DNA from 2 places in the Paenibacillus sp. FSL R10-2734 genome. Region 1 is predicted to be linked to the other one. Evidence: a T-box and tRNA genes for the amino acid it is inferred to sense, from the RefSeq annotation. Region 1 holds a T-box; the other holds one or more tRNA genes.
The links. The T-box of region 1 lies ahead of metG (methionine--tRNA ligase). A T-box ahead of a tRNA ligase gene usually reads a tRNA of that ligase, here a tRNA-Met.
Positions count from the first base shown of each region.

Region 2: it encodes a tRNA-Met, which carries the amino acid that the T-box ahead of metG (methionine--tRNA ligase) is inferred to sense. The anticodon was not compared.

Region 1 covers NZ_CP150170.1:2,693,884-2,705,945, reverse strand. Annotated here, with positions in the region: gene NSS67_RS11670 (metal ABC transporter permease) at 1-588, opposite strand, end outside; gene NSS67_RS11665 (metal ABC transporter ATP-binding protein) at 904-1,653, opposite strand; gene NSS67_RS11660 (zinc ABC transporter substrate-binding protein) at 1,688-2,677, opposite strand; gene metG (methionine--tRNA ligase) at 2,894-4,906, opposite strand; T-box leader at 4,956-5,216, opposite strand; gene yidD (membrane protein insertion efficiency factor YidD) at 5,257-5,520, opposite strand; gene NSS67_RS11645 (transcriptional repressor) at 5,523-5,984, opposite strand; gene NSS67_RS11640 (stalk domain-containing protein) at 6,209-8,449, opposite strand; gene NSS67_RS11635 (response regulator) at 9,212-10,003, opposite strand; gene NSS67_RS11630 (sensor histidine kinase) at 9,978-11,834, opposite strand; gene NSS67_RS11625 (carbohydrate ABC transporter permease) at 11,864-12,062, opposite strand, start outside.
Region 2 covers NZ_CP150170.1:2,380,368-2,392,429, reverse strand. Annotated here, with positions in the region: gene NSS67_RS10545 (hypothetical protein) at 1-31, shown strand, start outside; gene NSS67_RS10540 (hypothetical protein) at 346-795, opposite strand; tRNA gene NSS67_RS10535 (tRNA-Ile) at 1,209-1,282, opposite strand; tRNA gene NSS67_RS10530 (tRNA-Met) at 1,327-1,403, opposite strand; gene NSS67_RS10525 (hypothetical protein) at 1,486-1,650, opposite strand; gene NSS67_RS10520 (extracellular solute-binding protein) at 1,763-3,250, opposite strand; gene pyrE (orotate phosphoribosyltransferase) at 3,854-4,492, opposite strand; gene pyrF (orotidine-5'-phosphate decarboxylase) at 4,489-5,235, opposite strand; gene carB (carbamoyl-phosphate synthase large subunit) at 5,346-8,573, opposite strand; gene carA (glutamine-hydrolyzing carbamoyl-phosphate synthase small subunit) at 8,575-9,753, opposite strand; gene NSS67_RS10495 (dihydroorotase) at 9,872-11,155, opposite strand; gene NSS67_RS10490 (aspartate carbamoyltransferase catalytic subunit) at 11,266-12,062, opposite strand, start outside.

The DNA.
Region 1 (12,062 bases):
TACTAGCAACGAACCTACAATTTTGATCGCTGTGCTGATTACAAGCGCCGTCAGAACGGTAATTAGCATGTTAAGCAGCTTCACGGGCAATCCACTTACACTTGCCGCATCCTCTTCAAAGCTAAGCAAAAAGAACTCCTTAAAGAACATCGTCACAACTACTACAACTGCTATCGTTACGATCCCTACTACGATTAAATCGGTATTATCAAGCGTATAAATGCTACCGAACAAGTAACTCATAACGTCCGCATTATAACCTTTTCCTAAGGTGAAAAAGAGTGAGGCTAAAGCTACCCCGCCCGACATAATGATGGCAATTGAGAGCTCTGCATAACTCTTATAAGCCTTGCGTAGCTTCTCTATCGCGAAGGAAGCCACCACTGCAAAAACAAGACCTGCTCCCAGCGGGTAGAGTCCTGTTAAAAAGCCAAGTGCCACACCGGCGATGGTAACATGAGCCAGCGTGTCCCCAATCATAGATAAACGTCTAAGCACAAGAAAAACGCCTATAAGCGGCGCTGTAATGCCAATCAGCAGACCGCCTGCAAGCGCCCGCTGAAAAAAATCGCTAAATAGAATTTCCAACTTTAACTCTCCTCCGTAGAACAATTGAAACATTTTTAATTATTAAAACCTTTTTTCGATCCCTCCCAAACCCTCCCTTCCAAGGGAGGGCCCCAAGGGCTCTGCCCTCTGGAAACCCGTCAAGTGCAACTGGCGTAGGAGGTGGGGTTACTGAACTTAGATAGGTCGAGGTAAGATCGCTTTCGCCCCTTACGGGGCACGCTTACAGCGTCACGTTATTTAGATACGGAAAGAATTAGAACTCCCTGACTTTCGCGCTCACTCTATGTATAACTCTAACCACAGAGAAAACTGCGCCTAGAGTTTGACCAAGACCTAAGAGAGCGTGTGCTGCAGGTTCTCTTCCGTACAATTCTGCAAATCATGAGAATGTCGGGAGAAAAAGTTAATCTTACCGTTCGTTTGCACAGGTTCATTACCTAAGTAATTCTTAATCATGTCGATATCATGCGACACCATCAGGAATGTCATATGATGATGGGCATGCATATGTGTAATTAACTCAAAGAATCCTGCTTGTGATTCAGCATCAATACCGACCGTAGGCTCATCCAAAATCAGCAAATCTGGATGGTTAATCAGCGCACGCGCGAGAAATACACGCTGCTGCTGTCCACCTGACAGCTGACCTACTCTTTTCTCCGCAATATCCTGTATCCGCATCACTTCCAGCGCATCTTCACACTGACCATGCTGTGCCTTGGATACTCTCCGAATAAGGTTCTTGTTGTTGTACAAACCAGACAACACTACTTCACGGACAGTTGCTGGGAATAACGGGTTGAAGGCGTTCTTTTGCGGAACATAACCAATCCGTTCCCAGTCTTTAAACTTGCGGACAGGTGTTCCAAATAATTTGATTTCACCACTACTTGCCGGAAGCAAACCGACGATCATCTTCATCAGGGTTGTTTTGCCAGCACCATTAGAACCAATGATACCTAGGAAGTCTCGTTCTCTTACACTATAGTTTAGATTCGAGATCACCTTCTGTTCGCCATATGAAAAAGAAAGATCCTGTATATCGATGATATGCTGATGGCAGTCCAAGGATACCGATTGCAAGCTTAAGCACCGCCTTTTCCTTATACTTTCCTTATTATTGTAAAGCCATAATCAGATTTTGCAAATTTTTCTCCATCAGAGTGAAGTAGTTATCGCCATTCCTTTCTTGCTCCGCAGTAAGACCCTCTACCGGATTAAGAACCATAGTGGACACACCGGCTTCAGCGGCTAACGTCTTTGCCAGTTTATCGGAGACAAGCTCTTCAAAAAAGATATACTTGATGCCTTCATCTTTGACCAACTTCGCTAGGTTCACTAAATCCTGTCCTCTTGGCTCTGCGTCAGGTGATAATCCCATAATCGCATGCTGTTCAAGACCATAATCACGAGCAAGGTATGAGAATGCTTGGTGTGAAACTACGATTTCGTGATTAGGCAGCTTTGTAAGCTCCTGTTCAAATTTACTATCCAAAGCCTCTAAACGTTCAGCAAGCTTATTGTAACGCTCTTCATAACCATCTTTATGCTCCGGGTCCACGGACTGAAGGCTTTCTTTGATATTGCGGGCCATGATGATCGCTGATTTCGGGCTTACCCATGTATGTGGGTCTGTATGAAGGCTGTCCCCAGAAGAATGGTTAGCATGATCAGCATCTTCCTCATGATGATCCTCTTCACTGCTTCCCCCGTGATCATGCCCGTCATCTTCATCGGTCATTATTAAATCGACACCTTTACTTACTTCAACGGCTTCCACCTTACTGCTACTATCAAGTCCCTTTAGAAAATTAGGAACCCAACCTTCAAGTCCTGCTCCATTGTACAGGAACAATTGTGCTTTAGAGGTGTTGACAATGTCCTGACTACGTGGTGTCCAATCATGCGGCTCTACACCTACTGGAAGCAGGTTAATAGCATTTATATCGTCTCCACCAATTTCCTTAGTAAACTCATAAATGGGATAAAAAGTAGTCACCACATTTACTTTCCCTTCAACTATACTTCCACTGCTCTTAGGTCCACATGCAGTAAGTGTAAATACCAGTATTAGTGCAAGTGTGAGCAAACTTATTCGTGACTTCATGGCAACCATTAAATTGATCTCCCTCTCAAATCGTAATCTTTACTATTAGAAGTATAATAGTAATCATTACGATAAGTCAACAATAAATCCTGGTAAGATGACTCAGAACCTTTTCCCTGCGTATACTTTGAAAAAAGGAATGTTCCCCAGCCTATCCGGCTGAAGGAGCATTCCCTTTCATTTAACACATTTTCTTATATTTCTAAATAACAAGTCTTACTTCACAATAGCTCCATTTGGCATGCTGTCTGGTACCGTGGCAATGGTTAGCTGATCACCTTTAGAAGCCGCTAGAATCATCCCTTGTGACAGCTCCCCACGCAGCTTCACTGGCTTCAGGTTCACAATACAAATCACTTTGCGTCCCACCAGCTCTTCAGGTGTATAAAACTTCGCGATACCAGAAACGACTTGACGCTGCTCATAACCTAGATCTAGTTGCAGCTTCAGCAGCTTGTCGGCTTTCTTTACGGGCTCACATGCAATGACCTGAGCTACGCGAAGCTCAGCTTTGGCGAAATCGTCGATGCCGATTTCTTCTTTATGCTCTTCCTCAGGCTCTGATACCTCAGGAGCAGCAGGTGCTGCTTCGGCCGCTTCAGCAGCCGGCTTACCAGCGCCCATCGCTTCTGCGATATAAGCAACCTCTTGCTCTACATCCAGACGTGGGAAGATTGGATTGCCTTTCACCAGCTTTGTTCCTGCCGGAATCAGACCGAAAGTCTTACCGCTGTCCCAAGTTGTCAGCTCACCTGGTGCGATTCCAAGCTGTTCCCAAATCTTCGCTGGCGTTTGCGTCAAGAACGGTTGTAGCAGAATGGAAGCCGTACGAAGACCTTCTACGAGATGTCTCATCACTGAAGCCAACTCGGCTGTTCTGCTCTCATCCTTAGCAAGCACCCATGGCTGTGTCTCATCTATATATTTATTGGTGCGGCTGATTAAGGTCCCAATAGCTGTCAGTGCTACGGAGAACTCCATTTTTTCCATCGCTTCTTCTACTTTGGCATAAGTGTTCTCTGCCGCAGCTTGAAGCTCACCATCAAATGCTGTTACATTTCCTTCATACGCCGGAAGCTCTCCACCGAAATACTTCTCCACCATCGCGCCTGTACGGTTCAACAGGTTACCAAGGTCGTTAGCAAGATCATAGTTGACCCGATCGACAAAGCTTTCAGGTGTGAACGTGCCATCCGAACCAAACGGCACTTCCCGTAGCAAGTAATAACGTAGTGCATCCAGACCGTAACGATCAATCAATGTAACAGGATCTACTACGTTACCTTTGGATTTCGACATTTTGCCATCCTTCATGAGCAGCCAGCCATGTGCAAACACCTTTTTCGGAAGAGGCTCACCCAGCGCCATCAGAATGATCGGCCAGTAAATGGTATGGAAACGGACGATTTCTTTGCCGACAATGTGTACATCTGCAGGCCAGAAGTTGTCGTACAGACTCCGATCCTCAGAACCGTAACCCAGAGCAGTAATGTAGTTCGTCAACGCATCAATCCATACGTACACTACATGCTTTTCGTCACCTTTAACTTTAACACCCCAATCGAAAGTCGTACGGGAAACCGCAAGATCCTCCAGACCCGGCTTAATAAAGTTATTAATCATTTCGTTCTTACGGGATTCCGGCAAAATAAACTCCGGATTCTCCTCATAAAATTGTAGCAATCGATCTGCATATTTACTCATCCGGAAGAAATAGCTTGCTTCCTTCACCAGTTCAACGGGATGACCGCTATCAGGGCTTTTTGCACCAATGATTACGCCATTGTCATCTCGCACGATATCAACCAATTGCGTTTCTGTATAAAAGGTTTCATCCGGAATACTATACCAGCCTTCGTATTCGCCTTTATAGATATCGCCTTGCTTGAGCAGTCGATCAAAAATATCCTGAACAACCTTTTTATGACGTTCTTCCGTAGTACGGATAAAGTCGTCATTGGAGATGTCTAGCTTGCGCCAAAGTTCCTTAATGCCAACAACGATGTCATCTACGAACTGCTGAGGGGTTTTACCTGCTTCCTCTGCCTTCCGTTCAATCTTTTGACCATGCTCATCAGTACCTGTAAGATACCTTACATCATAGCCGCGTAGACGTTTGTAGCGGGCCATTGCATCTCCAGCTACGGTAGAATACGCATGTCCGATATGCAGCTTATCACTCGGATAGTAGATAGGTGTAGTTAAGTAAAAAGTTTTCTTCTCGCTCATTGATTAATCATCCTTTCTTTCATAAAAAGACAAAAAACTCCCGCCCCTATAATGGGGCGAGAGTATAACTCACGCGATACCACCCAAATTTCCTGTCTCTTCACAGAGAACAGGCTTCGCCAGTTCCCATCTGGGAACTGTCCATTAACGCTGGAACACGCCGTTATCTTACGTGAACCTCAATTACAGTTCCCGCTCGAACACAGTTCCTCCCGGACCATATTCAATCTAACGCTCCATACCGGCTTTCAGCTAACTCCGGCTCTCTGTAATGGACGTACCGATTTACTTATCCGTTCCTCGGAATTCATACTATTACCTGTGAATATACCCAATGGTAGGGCCTCGTGTCAAGTCGCACGAGCGGAATCCTTCTTCGAAGGGTGTTCTTCTAGAGGCGGAACCGGATCAAGTCCCCCTGGATGGAAGGGATGGCATCTAGCAATCCGCTTGGCAGCAAGCCATGAGCCCTTAAGTGGCCCATGGACTTCAATGGCCTCCAGTGCATAGGCAGAGCAGGTTGGATAGAAGCGACAGGTTGCAGGCTTAATCGGGGAAATGTACTTGCGGTACACCCGAATTGGTGCCTGAATCGTTCTACGTAGGGTCGCCATTGCTAGACCCCTTTTTTGTTATCTGCCGCTGCGACTAGTTCTTCTTCCCGGTTCTCTTCACATTCTTTGCAATAACCGAACACCTCAAATTTATGCTTGACTACCCGGAATTGATCAGGTGTATCCGTTAAATTCATCGGGCAAAAATTAATCGGGTAGGTTTTCTGGCATTGAAGGCAGATCATATGATGATGGTGATCCTGATGATTACAGCTTCCCTTGAATTTCACTCCGTCTTCAAAGACGATTTGTTCAAGTACACCAAGCTCTTCCATTACACGCAGATTGCGGTACACGGTATCAAAGCTAAGTCCGCTATACTTGCGGCCCATATACTCATAGACATCCTTCGCTGACAAGTATCCCTTATTCTCGCCGAATAACTTGGCAAGCGTTTTGCGTTGGTCGGTGATTCGCAGTCCTTGCCCCGACATGACTTCTAATATTTGTTCTGTCGACAGCATACGCTCATCTCCCATAACATTTCAGTTCATTTCTATTTCACTCTCTTAATAATGCCCCAAAATAAATGCCCCGTCAATGAAGCAACCGTGCGTTTGAGTGTTCATCTGAGTAAATTATGCAATTAAAATACAAAAGTCCGGCTGTGTATTCCTTTGCGGAATATTCAGCCGGACTATTAATTCAGGTGATTCCCAATTAGTGCTTAAGGAATGTACCTATTCTATTATTTCTTCGCTGGTAGCGGTGTAACCAAGAAATTCACCGGTAAGTTACTACCAGAAGCTGCATTAAACAAAATTTCTACTGCACCGCCATAATCGCCAGTACGATAAATCACACTGTTCATGTCAGCACTTGAAAGACTTCCCGATGTTGGCATGTGTACGATTTGACCGTTAACCATGACAGGCCCCATATAATTACCGCCACGTGGATTAAACGTAATCAAGGAATTAGGTGCAACATTTTCGAATTTGATTTTGTATAACACACCGAAATTACCGGCATTGGATGCTTCAGTACCATTCATTGGGTCGACACCGATCAAATTCAAATCACTCGAATTGTCACCAATTAGAAGTCTTACAGGACTTTTTCCTACTTCATCGGTAACCGTCATGATGCGTGTAGAATCAGCATAAGTTCCTCGGTTATGCACCCCATCACGATCCAAGATCGGAAGTGTAGGAAGTGTAGTCAGTGGATCTTTATTCGCATCGATCATCATGACATTATATTCAATAGGATAATCACTAAATAAGTCCGCTTGAAGTGACACAATTTCGCCTGGTTTCATCGCAATTTTGTTTAGTTCTGTAAGAATCGAGACGCTTTCCCCTGGTTGTAGGACTGTTGTCTTATAATCTTTTCTGGTCTGCATAGATTCCCAGTACCTCTGCACAGACATTTTGCCAGTACCTTCAGGATAAGAGTTTGGACCTCCAAATCCTACATACTCAGTTGTAATTGTCGTAGGGTACAGATTGTTATTCTTAGCAATCACATACACCTTCGTTTTAATATTCATATTATTCTTGTGGTGAACCAAGAAGCGAGTTCCGCCGAATGATGTTTCTTTGTAAGTAATCCCTTCCGTATTCACTGTTTCTGGACTGTTACTGCGGATAAGGGTGTACGGCTCGGAAGAAAGATTATAGGCTACCTTCTGCCAAGTTGGAACCATCGATCCATCGATGTTAAATACACTACCCGGAGAAGCAAATAATCTGTAGAAATCTTCTTTACTGTACAAGACTTCATCCGAAATATTAATGGTCTTCTCAAAAGTGCTGATTGCGCCATGAGAATCTTCTACTTTAATGGCAACTGTTGCTGGACCTGGAGTGAAGAAAGCTTCTGCTTTATTCGTCCAAGTCACTTTAATTTGATCACCGTCTGGGTCGCTGCTCAGGTCCGAATAAGTGATCATTTCACCCATCTTGTAGGAATCCTTGTCAGTCGTGAAATTAGCGACTGGCGGTGTATTAGGTTTAAGTACATTGATGGTCACGGAGTAAGGATCGCTCCACTGTCCATTCGCATCCATAACAGAATAGGATACTACATAAACCCCTGGTGTATCATAGACATCCTGCTTATTTCCATCCCAACGTTCATCGACAATGGCTGAACCATTTGGTGAAGAGCTGGAAGTCACGAAATTCACAGGTTCACCAGCATAAATTTCAGTTGGCACTGTAAAAGAAGCTTTAGGCTTCGTGTTTAGTGTAAGAATCACTCGTTTTTGCACATTATCAACGGTATAAGGAATGCCTAACGCCCCAGTGATGGACGTCAAAGGAACCATAAATGTACCTTTGAATTGGTAAGCTGGACCTTTCATCGTTACATTTTTACCATTAACGGAATAGATCTTACTGTCCGTCTTAAAGCGCATTACGTCGCTTCCTTTGGTAACAATGGTCTCTTTCGTTTTATAATCGTAAATGTATTTCACACCTACGCGTTCTACCATAGCTCGGATCGAAACGTATGAGACACCATTCTTCACAGCCATAGGTTGATTAGCCAAATATTCAACGCCGTTTTGGTACATTTTGTTGCTGTTCATCATAAGTACAAGCTGATTACTAGCTGCTGCACGAACACCATCTGTTGGTGTAGGCTGTGTAGTGGCTTCAGGTGTAGCAGTAGGGATCGGTGTAGCCGTTGGTTCCGTTGTTGAAACAGGTTCGGTTGTTGTCGTAGGCTCAGTTGTTCCTCCAGTAATTGGAGTTGGGGTTGGAGTTGGTGTAGGTGATACTACTCCCCCTGGTACCTCAGTTTGTAATGGTGGCAATGGGTCAGTAGCTTCTGGCATTACATCCGTCACAGATGTAGCAGCTGCACCTACTGCATTGGTATTACTGGAGGTATTATTGACAGCTTCGGCAAAAGCCGGCACTGCCGAGGCGGCCTGAGATATGGCCAAAACAGCAACTAACGTTAATTTCTTTAAATCCATGATATGACTCCTCTGCTCCTATTTGTAAATATAAGTAGGTCTCTGTCTTTTTCATACTCCTCTTATATTCCCCGCAAAAACGCAACCGCCCTCAGCAGAGCGGAAGAATTGCTTTTTGCCACGTTCGTTATAACAAAACATAGTATTAGACGCATACGACGGCAAAAAGTTTCATTTTTAAGTAAAGAAAGATTAACTCCGTATTAAAAAAAGCAACATCAACCTCTTGTCTCCCCTCTTTTACTGATCCGCTATACCTTTAGATTTGCTAAGAATTTCAGTAGAAAATCTATAGTGAATTGACCGAGCCCATGTAAAAAAACATCCAAATATTAGAAACGCTGAGAAAGATCATAAAAAAGAGATAATTATCTTTAAGAATTAAGATAATCATCTCTTCTATTTAGAATCTGTTAATTAATTCCAATCACAATCTATATTACTATGTATTTCCATCACTGTCGCAGGCTGGTCGATATGCCTTTGTACTTTATCACAGCCACAGGCTGGTCGATAATACCTCATTTTCCCAAGGAGTCCCCACATCCATAGAGAGTGGGACGACTCCTTACCCACAACAAAGTGTGGTGAGGGAGAAGGAACGGAGAGGAAGTTTGGAACTGTAGGAGCGTAGCGTTCGCCTTTATCCTCGGATTTCAACCGCAAGCAGCGGTTTCTAATCAAGAAATCTGAGGATAACAGCGACCGGAAGTCCAAACATTCCGCGCAGTGACGCTTAACCTCACCACACAGACGCCAGCCTTACTGTGCCTCGGCCCGGCATCGGTCGCGATACTCCTTAGGAGACATTCCTGTCTGCTTCTGAAATACCTTCGTGAAATAACGTCGTTCCTGATAACCCACTCCGGAACCAATCACCGTAATACTCTTATCGCTATTAGTAAGCATAAACTTGGCAGCTTCAATTCGCTGTAATGTTACGTATTCCACGAAGGTCATTGCAAAATGATTCTTAAACAAGAGACAGAAGTAGCTACCGCTAATGCTGATCTTATTCGCCACTTCCTCAATCCCGATATCTGAGTGAAGATGTTCAGTGATGTATTGGGCGGCTAAATTCATTAGCTGATCCGGTGTTTTTTTAACAGAATCATTATCTGCTTCAGGGATCTCCTGAAATAACGGTATGCTGTTATACAGTTTATTTTTAAACTGTTTACTACGGATATTAGCTCCAATCTCCCGCACTTTATTGCCGAGTTCTTCATAATGAATCGGCTTACAAATGTACTCTTTGACCCCTAACCGGATCGCTTCCCGTGCGTAGTCAAACTCCTGATACCCGGTAAGCAGCAGTACCTCACTATCCAATCCCAATTCCCGCAGTTTTCCTATAAAAGTTAACCCATCCATCACTGGCATGCGAATGTCACTTAACACAAGATCGGGCTGTTCCTCTTCAGCAATGCGCAAGGCGTCCATACCGCTTCGCGCCATACCGACGACCTCCATCCCCATCTCCTGCCATGGCAACACTCTGTTTAGATTATTTAGAATTGGGGCTTCGTCATCTACCAATAATACTTTTAGCATAATGATCTTCCCCCTGCTCGTATTTAGGTATGACACATTGAATAATAGTACCATAGCCTGGACTGGAACAGATAAATATTCCGTACCTGTCACCGTATTCAATGCGGATGCGATCCGCTACACTGCGAATGCCAAGACCTCTACGTTCAAGATTCATCCGATTTTCCCGTTCAACCTTAACCTCTTGCTCCACAGGATCATTTACAATATATTGGAAAATGGACAACTGAGACGGTGTAATACCAATACCGTTGTCTTCAATCCGTAAAATTAAGTCCCCTTGCTTCTCCCAAACTTTCACTGAAACTTGACCTTTATAATCAATACCTTCAAATCCATGCTGAATGCTATTCTCTACCAGCGGTTGCAAAGTAAGCTTTAGAATGCCGCAACGCATCAATTCTTGTGGGATATCAATATCATATTCAAATAAATCCTCAAACCTGAATTTTTGAATATCCAAATAATTACGCAGATGTTTGATTTCTTCATCCAGTGTAATTTCTTCCCTATCCTGAATGCTGATACGTAAAATACTAGCCAGTCTGTAAACCATCTCACTAACTTTTTTGCCTTCATTCTGTATGGCCAGAACATTAATCGACTCTAACGTATTGAATAAAAAATGGGGTTTAATCTGCGCCTGTAGAACACGCATCTCCGCTTGATTCTTGCGACGCTGTTCCACATGGATTCTGTTAAACAACCTATTAATTTTATCCATAAGATCATTAAAGCCTTTAGCGAGAAGCGTTAACTCATCATTCCCCTTTACTTCTACCCGCGTAGTCAGATCTCCATCCTCAACACGTCGCATAAAACGAACAATGACGGCTATTGCTCCAGTAATCCGGTTCATAAAGAATAAATTGAAGATCACAGCTGCCAAAAAGCAAAGGAAGATCACCCCGACAAACCATCGTGCAAATACTGTAACTTCACGAGACAAAGTGTTCCATGAAGTTACAGACACTAGACTCCAAGGATAATCCTTCAAATGATACATGGAGAGGATACTTTTCTCCCCGTTATAATCCGTTTTGAAACTCTGAAACCCTTTTTTAAAGGTAATCTCTTTATTCGCGAATGACTGAATATCCTGTCCATCCAGCTTTTGATCTGGGTCGAATAGAATCATTCCTTTATCATTTACAAGCATAAACGAAACATCCTGATTGCTATCCCCAATTTTTAAATTGCGAAATATTGATTCGAACTCCCAATTTTTGATCTGTACAACAAGGATACCTATGTTCTGAAAGAAGCTCAATTCCTTTACGAGTCGAATTTGTGTAAACACAGGTTCAGTTCCCGTAAGTTCGGGATACTCATGAGGAGCCAGCCATTTCGGCACGCCATTCAAATCCATTACTTCCTGGTACAAATCACTTTTTTTGAACGTATCATAGGGTAATGTTCGGAAATTTTCCTTATTAAAAAGCGACACGATTTCAGAGTTACCTCTACCGTTAAAATTGTACAAAAAAGCATAGCTGATCGATGGATGGTTAAACAACAGACTACGGAAATTGCGCTGGCTAGCATTCAAATTGAGTTGCTCAGCATCAGTCAAATCCTGATTATTAGGATCTTCTGCGCTAAGGGCCATATGAAAAACCGAGGTAGCAATTCCGTTGTCTGTAACGTTATCCATATCCTTTAATACATTTGAAATACTGTAGCTAATTGCTTTGAGTGAGTATTCCGACTGCTGGCTGTACTTCTTCTCAATAGAGTTATAAGTCACGAAAAACATAAGCATGCCTAGAATAAATAAGGGAATGATAATCAGGCCCAAAAATGCCGTAAATAATTTATAGCGCAAATTCATCGGCTGGTGCTCCTGACTGAGAAAAAAAGTTATCCTTTAACGCCGCCTGCTGTTACACCTTCAATAATTTTCTCCTGTAAAATCGCATAAATGACAATTACCGGAAGTACGCTGAAGACGATACCCGCTGACATTTGTGCATAGTTCATCTGGTATTGATCGCGGAATTGAACCATACCTACAGGGAGCGTACGAAGCTCGTCATTCGATAGGAAGTAGTTCGCCAGC
Region 2 (12,062 bases), 310 kb from region 1:
CCAGAAGCTATGGGACAGTATGAAGCTATAAGAATGCAGCTTGGGAACTAGCTTACTTCTTCTGGAGGAGCTACTAGATGAAGGAAGCCTTCCTACCTCCTCTCCAGCTAGGGAAGTGAGCCGTGATGCTCCGGCCAACGAGCAAACAAGGCAGGTAGCCTCAACCATAGCCAATATAAAAAGCACTCTCGCATAATAGAGAGTGCTTTTTATGATCTATCTTTATCGTGGACCTCTGTCAAGAAAGTAGACATTTACGCAGTTCTTTTCCCAGTAATTTGTTTAGCAAAGCGGGGGAGAAAGATACCTCAGTGCCTTTCTTTATCGAAGCTGAAAAATCGAATTTTATTTATTATCAAAATAACTGTTTTTTAATTTTTCACTTAAATTTAATGATGAGGATCGATCCACAGAAGGAATACTTATAATTAAGTCTTCTGTATATCCATGTCCTGTTAGTTTGGAATACAAAGGACTGTCTGTAATAATTAATGTTATTTCATCGAATTTATTATTTGAATAAGACATTCCAAAAAATTGAAGTGAACTGTCAGGAGAATCACATAAGAATCCCGAAGAGGGGCCTATTCGACAGTTATTGTAATCCACACTATTTATAGATACATTACCTCTAAACTCTTTGGCCTTTCTATCAAAGTCTCCCTTTAGTTTTACGTTAATACTGGTTGAGTACTCGGGAGTATTCTCTTGATATGCAGCACCGCTATATCTAATATCTATTTTGTAAGATAAAGGTGGTAATAAAAAGAATAACACTACAATAATTACCGACAAAGAAAAAATAATAAATACAACTTTTTTTATAGTGTCGCTCTCCCTTCAAAAATAAACATGTGAGAGTAGTAAAAGCATCTCACATGTTTATTTTATAGGATTTATTCCTTGGAATAATATGATTTTATTACTTAGTATTGGTATCAATGCAAAAATCGGAGCTGAACGTCTTGGATATACCAGCGTCCAGATCTATCTTGATGTTATTCACATCTGCTCACCGATATGCAACGAGATGCGGCAGACTTGATTGATTCGAAGATGCAAATGACCCAAATATCTATGACCGAACAAACGCCGTGACCAGAATGTGACCATTTGCTCTTTCCCCGAATTCCTAAGGTGACCTCATCCAGCTTTTTATAGACTCTTAGACAGCAAAAAACCCTTACAAAGTAAGGGTTTGCTCTAAGTGGGCCCTGAGGGACTCGAACCCCCGACCAATCGGTTATGAGCCGACCGCTCTAACCAACTGAGCTAAGGGCCCGGATCTAAAAATATCCGAATGTACAATTGCTGTTGTAAATAAATTGGTTGCGGGGGCAGGATTTGAACCTGCGGCCTTCGGGTTATGAGCCCGACGAGCTACCGGGCTGCTCCACCCCGCGTCAGAAAAAATATTCAAACAGCGACAATAAATAATATACATTACAAATTGGGTCTACGTCAAGGATGAATTTATAAAAGTTCTTAAGGCAGAAATCTAACCCCGTATCTTCCTTTGCGCGATCGATAAATTTCTACAAAACGCGGGTCATGATAGCCGTATATCCAGCCGTCTTGCTCCAATCTTTTTGCCAAACAACCTGCTTGAAATCTGGTTCTGAACAGTTTCGCGAAGTATATCCAATTCATGATGCCCTCTTCTCCTTTTCGCAAATTAATGATACACCGCTCTGAACTTATCATGCCCAAGTTCCACAAAATAAGCCACCGGAAAACCGGTGGCTAGGATCACATTCTAGAGTCAATCACCGATCGAGTCGAAATAGACTGTGGGATCTTTTTCAAGTGTATCCAGCATCGTGTTCCCTTGCTTCTCCCAAGCTTTGAGCGCATTCTCGACCGTTCTCTTGCCCTGATAGACATCAATGAACAGTTGCCGCCCAACATCGCTAATTCGGCTAATCCCAGGCTTCTGCATCTGTATACTGCTCAATAAAGGATCTGTTGCAGGTAAAGGCTTGAGCGTATAAAAAGCTTCCAAATTTACCGAAGGGGTCTGAGCAGTAATATAATCCTTGCGGGAAGTCAGCTCACTCCGGTTATGCGCTTTAATTTTGGCAACCTCATTACTGTTGACGAATTTAATCAAATCCCAAGCATCTTCCTTATTAGTAGCCGTAGAATTAATAGCCATCATATTACCAAGCCATGTTCCAACAGCGACATCAGGTTTCTCCTGAAAGGTGGGTACAGTAACCACGCCCCATTTGATGGGTTTGTAATTTTTGATCTTAGCAGCATTACGCTCTACTCCCGCCAGTTCATTGAGATAACCGTATTCCCCAACAACCATTGCCGCTTTTCCTGTGAGGAACAGATCACCTTGGATTGGGCTGTAGGCATTCCCTTCTGTTCCTGCAAAATCCAACCCATTTAACCCAGGCACAGTTTGTTTCTTAACCAATTGGCTGTAAGTGGTCCAAGCCTGAGTCCACGGTGTAGTATTTACAGTCATACTCTGACCCTTGTTATCGTACATCGTAAGCTCTAAAGGTGAGACATAGGTCTGCATATCCCAGAAAGGATCGCTTAAGTAACGGTTCATCGAGAAGCCGTATATCCGAGTTTCTTTATTTGTTGATTTCTTCGTCACCTTATCTGCCAACGCAAACAATTCATCCCAAGTCATCCCGTCCGTAGGGTAGCCCACACCAGCAGCATCAAAGATTCCCTTGTTATAAAAAAGCGCACTAGACGAGAAGGTCGGTGCCAACGCAAAAAGACTTCCTCTACCCAGCTCACGGACTCCATTCAGCACCGTAGGCGCCATATTGCTCAAATCATACTGATCACGCGCTATAAGCGGCTCCAGCGATTGGACAAGATTTTGATCCACCAGTCCCTTCACTAATGCGCTATCACCGACGATCACATCAACAGGCTTATCCCCGCCCATAATCGCTCGTACATTCTCCAAATTGTCAGAGCTTGCGTCTGAGGAGGTGTTATTGTACCGAAGTTCATTCGTATCTATAGCTGGAATAATCTCCAATTTGATTTCAGGATGCTGCAATTCATACATATCCGTAAACTGCTGACGAAATAACGAGTCGTCCTCCCCAGACCATAGACTCCCTATACGCAATACACGCTGCTCCACTGGAGCCTTAGAAGGCTCTGCCCAAACCGTATTCCACCCATCTGAGATTAGTGGTAGTATCAGCGCAGTGCATACCCCCAAGCTTAACCAGCGACGCCACAGCCGTTTACTGTTATTTATATGATTCATTATTGTATCCTCCCATAAAATACTTGATTCTTCTACATCTTTGGATAAATAATCCATGATCCTAGTAAAAGTATACAGCTTTAATCGGGAGGGGAAGTTACAGGTCGTTTAAAGATATACTACGATTTCTTCATATTATTCTCATGAAAATGTTACTAGGAGCTTTCAAAGCGTACGTTATCGAGTAGAAAAGCATAGAGCAACAGCCTACAGCGTAACAGAGCTGCGGCCTCGACTTCCCACTCGCCTGCTACCTTTCCTATGACAAACACAATCGTACCTTCTGCGATTGGATAGTTGCACTTTCTGCAACTATTATAGCTGAGTATGTTATGTTCCTCCTTTTAATTGCACTCTGTGCAGTTAAAAACCGTTACTAGGAGCTTTTAGCGGATACTAGGCTGATTATAATTGCACAAAGTACAACTAAAGTGCCATTTCCTCTAAGAAAAGTTAGTTTAAGTGTACGAAATACAACTATTCGTGTCTTGGATGACAGTTGAGTCTGTTGTGTCACTCTTTTAATCGCACTCTATCCAGAAAAAATAAAAGCCCCCCACTAAAAAGTGAGAGGCTCGCCTAAACTAGGCTCTTTATTTAAGATTAAACTCCAAACGATGACGGATCTTTTCTCCAAGACTTCAGTAATTCTACGTCTGTCGATTCAATTTTCCCTTGTGCAAGAGCCACATCAATTAATGTGCTGTAGTTGGACAAGCTTTGCAATGGCATTTCAGCTGCGGCAAAAGCATCCACTGCACGATCCAGCTCATAGCTGAAGATTGCCAGTACAGCCAGTACTTCTGCGCCAGCTTCTTGCACGGCCTGAGCGGCTTTGATGGAGCTTCCACCTGTGGAGATCAAATCTTCAATAACGACAACCTTTTGCCCCGGTTTAATCAGTCCTTCGATCTGATTCTGCTTGCCGTGGCCTTTAGCTTTATCACGGATATAAGCCATTGGCAGATTAAGCTTATCCGCTACCCAAGCCGCGTGAGGAATACCAGCGGTTGCTGTACCCGCGATCACTTCAGCGTCCGGATACTGGCTCTTAATTAGCTGAGCGAAGGCATCTGCAATATAGCTGCGAACTTCAGGATAAGCCATAGTCAGACGGTTGTCACAATAGATCGGCGATTTAATACCAGAGGTCCATGTAAAAGGCTCCTGTGGACGCAGTGCTACCGCTCCAATCTCCAAAAGATAACTTGCAACTTGTTCACTTCTATTTAATGAGCTCATGCTTGGATCATCTCCTCAATAATATTTAGTGCTGCCTGACGTGGATCTGGTGAAGCTGTAATCGGCCGTCCTACAACAAGATAGTGACTACCCTGACGAATAGCTTTTCCAGGTGTCATAACCCGGGACTGGTCGTCTAAGGAAGCACCTGCTGGCCGGATACCCGGTGTAACCGTGCAAAATGCTGGACCGCAAGCTTCTGCGATCGCTGAGGACTCTTGCGGCGAAGCCACTACACCATCTAGACCTGCACCGGCTGCCAGCTTGGCGTATTTTACAACAGTATCCGCTACGTCACCAGCGATCCCAATTTCGTTATTCATCACTTCTTGACTCGTACTCGTTAGCTGAGTAACTGCAATAATCAAAGGCATTTTAAGGGCAGCATTAGCACTAATTGCTGAAGCTGCTCCTTCGCGAGCTGCAGCCATCATCGCTGAGCCTCCTGCCGCATGTACGTTAAACATATCCGCGCCAAGATTAGTGAGACTTTGTGCGCCACCTTTTACTGTGTTAGGAATATCATGCATTTTTACATCTACGAACACAGAATAGCCACGAGATTTCAGCTCTTTAATGAATTCTGGTCCTGCTGTATAGAACAGTTGCATGCCCACCTTCATATAGCAAGGAATCCCTTCCAGCTTGTCGATTAAGGCTCTTGCCCCAGCAACATCAGGATAATCCAAGGCGATCATCAGTCGGTTCGCCATTTCTTTCCACTCTGCTTCTCCATACCCCATAACCATGCTCCTATCCAGTGCAGACTAAATCCACACCCTTTATTTATTAGACCCTAGGCATAGCGGAACGGTCTGCGTAAACGCAAACCGCCCTATGCATCTTTATGAGATTAGTTCAATTGTCCGACAAAAGCAGGCATAGACTGTGACGAGAAGTTAATCGTCTGCAGCATTCTGAGCAGAGCAGTCACCGTATCAAGTGAAGTCATACATACGACGCCATTCTCAACCGCTTCGCGGCGAATACGGAATCCGTCACGTTCTGGTGTTTTACCTTTAGTCAGTGTATTAAAGACGAAGTTAGCTTGCCCACCACGAATCAAGTCGAGAATGTTCGGCGCACCTTCATCCAGCTTGTTTACATTCATTACGTTGAGGCCTGCTTCTTCAAGCGCTTGTGCCGTGCCTCCAGTAGCAATGATTTTGTAACCCATGGAGTGGAAGCCCTTCATAAGTTCTACAGCTTCTGCTTTATCTTTATCTGCCACCGTAACGATGATAGCGCCTGTAGCTGGAATTTTCATTCCTGCTCCAATTAGACCTTTATACAAAGCTTTAGCGTACAATTTATCACGGCCCATAACTTCACCAGTGGATTTCATTTCAGGTCCAAGTGTTGGTTCTACTCTACGTAGTTTGGCAAATGAGAACACCGGCACTTTAACTGATACATAATCGCTTTCCGGCCACAGACCTTCTGTATAACCGTCATCCTTCAGCTTACTGCCGAGAATGATTTTGGTTGCCAGATGCGCCATTGGAATTCCTGTCACCTTGCTCAGGAAAGGAACCGTACGCGAGGAGCGTGGATTTACTTCGATTACGTACACTTCGTTCTGATAGATAACGAACTGGATGTTGACCAGTCCAATCGTCTTCAGTTCCTTAGCGATCTTGATAGTGATCTCAGCGATTTTTGCTTTCAGACCTTCATCCAGATATTGCGGAGGATATACAGCGATGGAGTCACCAGAGTGAACACCTGCGCGCTCGACATGTTCCATGATGCCCGGAATAACTACCGTCTCACCATCACAAATCGCGTCTACCTCAACCTCTTTACCCAGCATGTAACGGTCAATCAATACCGGATGCTCCGGATTCACTTTAACCGCTTCTACCATGTAGCTGAGCAGCTCAGTATCGTTGTATACAATTTCCATTGCACGTCCACCTAGTACGTATGATGGACGAACCAGCACCGGATATCCAAGAGATTGTGCAGTTTCTACTGCTTGATCCACATTGGTAACCGTCTTACCTTTTGGTTGAGCGATATCAAGGCGTGCTAGCAAAGCTTCGAATTTCTTGCGGTTCTCAGCTTCATCAATGCTGTCAAGGCTAGTTCCGAGAATCTTCACACCAGCAGCACTTAGTGGTGCCGCAAGGTTAATTGCTGTCTGACCTCCGAACTGAACGATAACCCCAATCGGATTCTCTTGCGCAATTACATTCATGACATCTTCGAAGAATAGGGGTTCAAAATACAACCGGTCCGAAGTATTGAAATCTGTGGATACTGTCTCAGGGTTATTGTTGATGATAACCGCTTCATATCCAGCCTTCTGAATAGCCCACACCGCATGCACAGTGGAGTAATCGAACTCAATCCCTTGACCGATCCGGATTGGACCAGAGCCCAGCACGATTACTTTCTGCTTATCGGATTGAATGACCTCATTCTCAGTCTCATAAGTTGAGTAGTAGTACGGTGTAGTAGCTTCGAACTCAGCCGCACAGGTATCTACCATTTTGAATACAGGCGTTAATCCTTGCTCCAAACGTAGTGCGCGCACATCAGCTTCTTTAGTATATTTGCCGTCAGCTTTACCTTCTGCACGAATTTCAGCAATTGCACGGTCTGTAAAGCCTTTGCGTTTTGCTTGATAAAGAGTTTCCGCAGACAAACTTTCTTCGCCGCGAATAACTTCTTCAAAGTTTATCAATCCTTCAATTTTGGAGAGGAACCACCAGTCTACATTCGTGATATCCTGGACCTCTTGCAAGCCGTAGCCACGGCGGAAAGCTTCAGCAATCAGGAACAGACGCTCATCGTCAGGTTTTGCGAGACGTTCACGTAGCACGCTCTCTTCCAGTGTCTCAGCACCTGGCAGACGGAAACGATGAACACCAATTTCCAAGGAACGAATCGCTTTATGAATCGACTCTTCAAAAGTACGGCCGATCGCCATTACTTCGCCTGTCGCTTTCATTTGCGTACCGAGCTTACGGTTCGCATGAATGAACTTATCGAACGGCCAGCGTGGAATTTTACTTACAATATAGTCAAGTGTAGGCTCGAAGCATGCATAAGTCTGTCCGGTAACCGGATTGATGATCTCATCAAGCGTATAACCCATCGCGATTTTGGCAGCCATTTTAGCAATTGGATATCCAGTTGCTTTGGAAGCCAAAGCCGAGGAACGGCTGACACGCGGGTTAACTTCGATTACATAATATTGATAACTTTGCGGATCAAGTGCGAACTGCACGTTACATCCACCCTCAATATTCAGAGCGCGAATGATTTTGAGTGAAGCAGTACGAAGCATTTGGTACTCACGATCTGACAACGTCTGGCTAGGTGCCACAACAATACTGTCACCTGTATGTACGCCTACAGGATCAAAGTTTTCCATGTTGCAGACAACGATACAGTTGTCATTGGCATCACGCATAACCTCGTATTCAACTTCCTTCATGCCGGCAATACTCTTCTCAACCAGACATTGTCCGATCGGGCTATAACGAATACCTGCTTTGACGGTTTCACGTAGTTCTTCTGCATTATCACAGATCCCGCCGCCAGTACCGCCAAGTGTATAGGCTGGGCGTACAATCAGTGGGAAACCAATTTCCTCAGCGAAATTCATCGCTTCATCTACAGTAGTGATAATGGTGCTATCCGGTACAGGTTGATCTAATTCACGCATTAGATCACGGAACAAATCGCGATCTTCCGCTTTCTCGATGGAATCAAGCTGTGTACCGAGAAGCTTAACATTCTCTTGCTCAAGTACGCCTGCACGAGCCAATTCTACAGCCATATTCAGGCCGGTCTGACCGCCCAGCGTTGGAAGCAATCCATCTGGACGCTCCTGGCGAATAATCGCAGTCACGAATTCAAGCGTAATAGGCTCGATGTACACTTTATCTGCAATATTTGTATCTGTCATAATTGTTGCTGGATTGCTGTTAATCAGTACGACTTCCACGCCTTCTTCTTTAAGGGCTTGGCAAGCCTGAGTTCCTGCGTAGTCAAACTCTGCTGCTTGACCGATGACGATCGGTCCGGAACCGATCACTAGTATTTTTTTAAGCTTATCGTTCTTTGGCATGTTATAGAGCTCCTTTCACGGCTTCAAGCTGTAAGTTAGTTTTTGGCGCCGTGATTCTGGCGTTTGCCGCAAGTTGTGCCTGACGTGAAACAACCGGTGTCTTTGCTTTATGATCTGCAATCATTTGCAGGAAGCGATCGAACAAGTAGCTGCTGTCATGTGGTCCTGGCGCCGCTTCCGGATGATATTGCACCGAAAATGCTGGGTAACGAGTATGTTTAATTCCTTCAACAGTCTTATCATTATTATTAATGTGAGTAACTTCTAGTTCAGTGTTCTTCACAGATTCCTCATTCACGGTATAACCATGGTTCTGGGAAGTAATGAAGCAGCGTCCGCTTTCCAGTTCCTTAACAGGGTGATTTCCTCCGCGGTGACCAAATTTCAGCTTCTCTGTATCTGCTCCACAAGCCAGTGCAAACAACTGATGACCTAGGCAGATTCCGAAGATCGGATATTCGCCAAGCAATTCGGAAATCGTCTTGACAGCGTGTGGCACATCTTTCGGGTCCCCAGGGCCATTGGAAAGTAGGATACCATCTGGGTTCAGACGGCGAACTTCTTCCGCTTTAACATCATGTGGCACAACAACAACGTCACAACCACGATCGTTAAGCTCACGTAGGATACCAGCCTTCGCACCATAGTCCACAAGCACAATGCGTTCCTTGTTGCCTGGGCTGCTATACGAACTTGCAGTGGATGTACGGGCTACCTGATTGCGCAATTCCTCAATCGTAGTATTTCCCATCATTTCCATCAGTTCCTCTACACGTTTGTTAGAGGTGGTCAGGATCGCTTTCATTGTTCCGTAGTGGCGAATAATTCGAGTCAACATCCGAGTATCAATTTCGCTGATCCCTGGAATATCGTATTCTTTCAACAAGTCGTCCACACTATATTCAGCACGCCAGTTACTAGGTACTTCTTCATGACGACGCACTACAAATCCGTGTACGAAAGGTCTAACAGATTCAAAGTCATCCCGTGTAATCCCGTAGTTCCCGATCAATGGGTAAGTCATTGTAACGATTTGTCCGCAGTATGAAGGGTCAGACAGCACCTCTTGATATCCTGTAATTCCTGTATTAAAAACAACCTCGCCTGTTTTTTCGCCCTCAGCGCCAAATGCGGTACCTGTAAATAAAGTTCCGTCTTGCAGCAGTAATCTCGCCTGCATTCCCTTCCACTCCTTCATGTTTCTGTAGTCTAATGCTTATGCCTTACAAGCCTTCCGGAGTGAACGTGTACTCAATCGCTTTATCCGTAAAGATCAGCAACTCCGCCCCACCAGTTCGCTAGTTTTTCTCAGTCCATACGGCTTTGCCGTCTACCCATGTCATTACTGGCCAGCCCTTAAGCTTCCAGCCACCAAAAGGAGTATTCCGTCCTTTACTTGCAAAGGAACCTGGGTCTACTTCTTTCTCTTGCTCCAGATCGATCAGTGTCAAATCTGCAGGAGCTCCGATATCCATCACACCGGTGTTCAGTCTGAATACCCGTGCAGGATCAGCAGTCATTCTTTGAACTAGTAAGGATAAATCCCATTTACCAGTTGCTACAAACGCCGTATACAATAGTGGGAAAGCTGTCTCGAACCCAACGATACCAAATGGTGCAAGCTGCATTCCTTTAGCCTTTTCATCCTCACTATGTGGCGCGTGATCCGTAACAATCATATCTAGTGTGCCGTCAAGCAAACCTTCGATGCATGCCTCAACATCGCGGCGGGAGCGTAGCGGCGGGTTCATTTTCCAATTCGCGTCAAGGCCTGGAATGTCTTCTTCTGATAGCAGCAAGTGATGCGGACATACCTCAGCAGTTACTTTAATGCCGATCTCTTTCGCTTGGCGAATCAACCGCACCGATTGTTCAGTACTTACATGGCATACATGGTAATGAACGCCTGTCGCTTCAGCTAGCAAAATATCGCGTCCAACATGGATAGCTTCCGACTCATTCGGAATTCCTTTCAGCCCGTGCTTCCTTGCGAACTCACCTTCGGCTACACAGCAGCCTTCAACCAGTGAGTTATCCTCGCAGTGAGCGATGACTGGCATATCCAGCGATGCTGCGATGCTCATTGCATCTTTCATCATTTGAGCGCTTTGTACACCCACGCCGTCGTCGGTATAACCAATTGCTCCAGCTTCTTTAAGCGCCGCAAAATCAGTCAGCTCACGTCCGAGCTCATTTTTCGTAATGGCTGCATAAGGAAGTACTTTAACTAGTCCTGCTTCACGCGCTTTGTCTTTCACAAATTGTACGACTTCCGGAGTATCTGTTACCGGACGGGTATTAGGCATACAAGCGATAGTTGTAAATCCGCCTTTGGCAGCCGAGCGACTTCCGGTTTCCACTGTTTCCTTGTGTTCGAATCCCGGTTCACGTAAGTGCACATGCATATCAATGAGTCCTGGAATGAGCAGCTTGCCTTCAGCATCAATGATCTCTCCAGCTTCTGGAGCAGCTTCATTTCCATCGATTAAGGCCGATATCACACCTTCTTCAAGTACAATATGTTTCCGCTCTAACAAGCCTTCCTTATTCAATACGCTGGCGTTTCTAATAATCACTGTCATGATTCTACCTTTACCCTCAGATCCCGGCTGTGGGCCCTCTCATTATTATATAATAAAAATTCATGTTTGTGTATATTTATTAGTCCCTATACATTATCATTTTATAAGCTTTATAGTAAAGCTCTTTCGAGAACTGCCATCCGAACCGGCACCCCATTAGACATTTGCGGGAAAATTCTTGATTGACTGCACTCTACAACTGCATCATCAATCTCGACATTCCGGTTAACCGGTGCTGGATGCATAATGATTGTATCTTTTGCGAGCTTAGCTGCTCGCTCTTCCGTTAAACCGTATTGTCTGCGGTAATCTTCCGCAGAAAGCACGATGCCAGAAGCATGGCGTTCAAGCTGCACACGAAGCATCATTACCACATCTGCTTTAAGTGCTTCCTCTATGGTTACATAAGGTGCATATTCCATAAGCTCCGGAGCCTTCATATTCTCGGGTGCGCAGAATTGTACCTTGGCCCCCATCTTCGTAAGAGCCCACAGATTGGAACGTGCTACTCGGCTATGCATGATGTCCCCGATAATAGAAACTGTAAGACCTTTTAATTCCCCAAAAGTTTTGGTCATGGTGTAAAGATCAAGCAGCGCTTGCGTAGGATGCTCATTGTTGCCATCCCCCGCATTGATGAGAGGTATAGATACTTTCTCCGCAAGCTGCTGCAGTACACCTGCAGGCTTCAAACGCACAACTCCAGCATCGATCCCCATCGATTCCAGTGTTCGCACTGTATCGTAGATCGACTCCCCTTTTTCTACACTAGAAGCTGCAGCCGTAAAATTCAGGACTTGAGCGCCCAGTCGTTTCTCTGCCATCTCGAATGAGAAGCGAGTGCGAGTGCTATTCTCAAAAAACATGTTGGAAATAAAACGCGAGTTCAAAACGGGTGTTAGCTTCT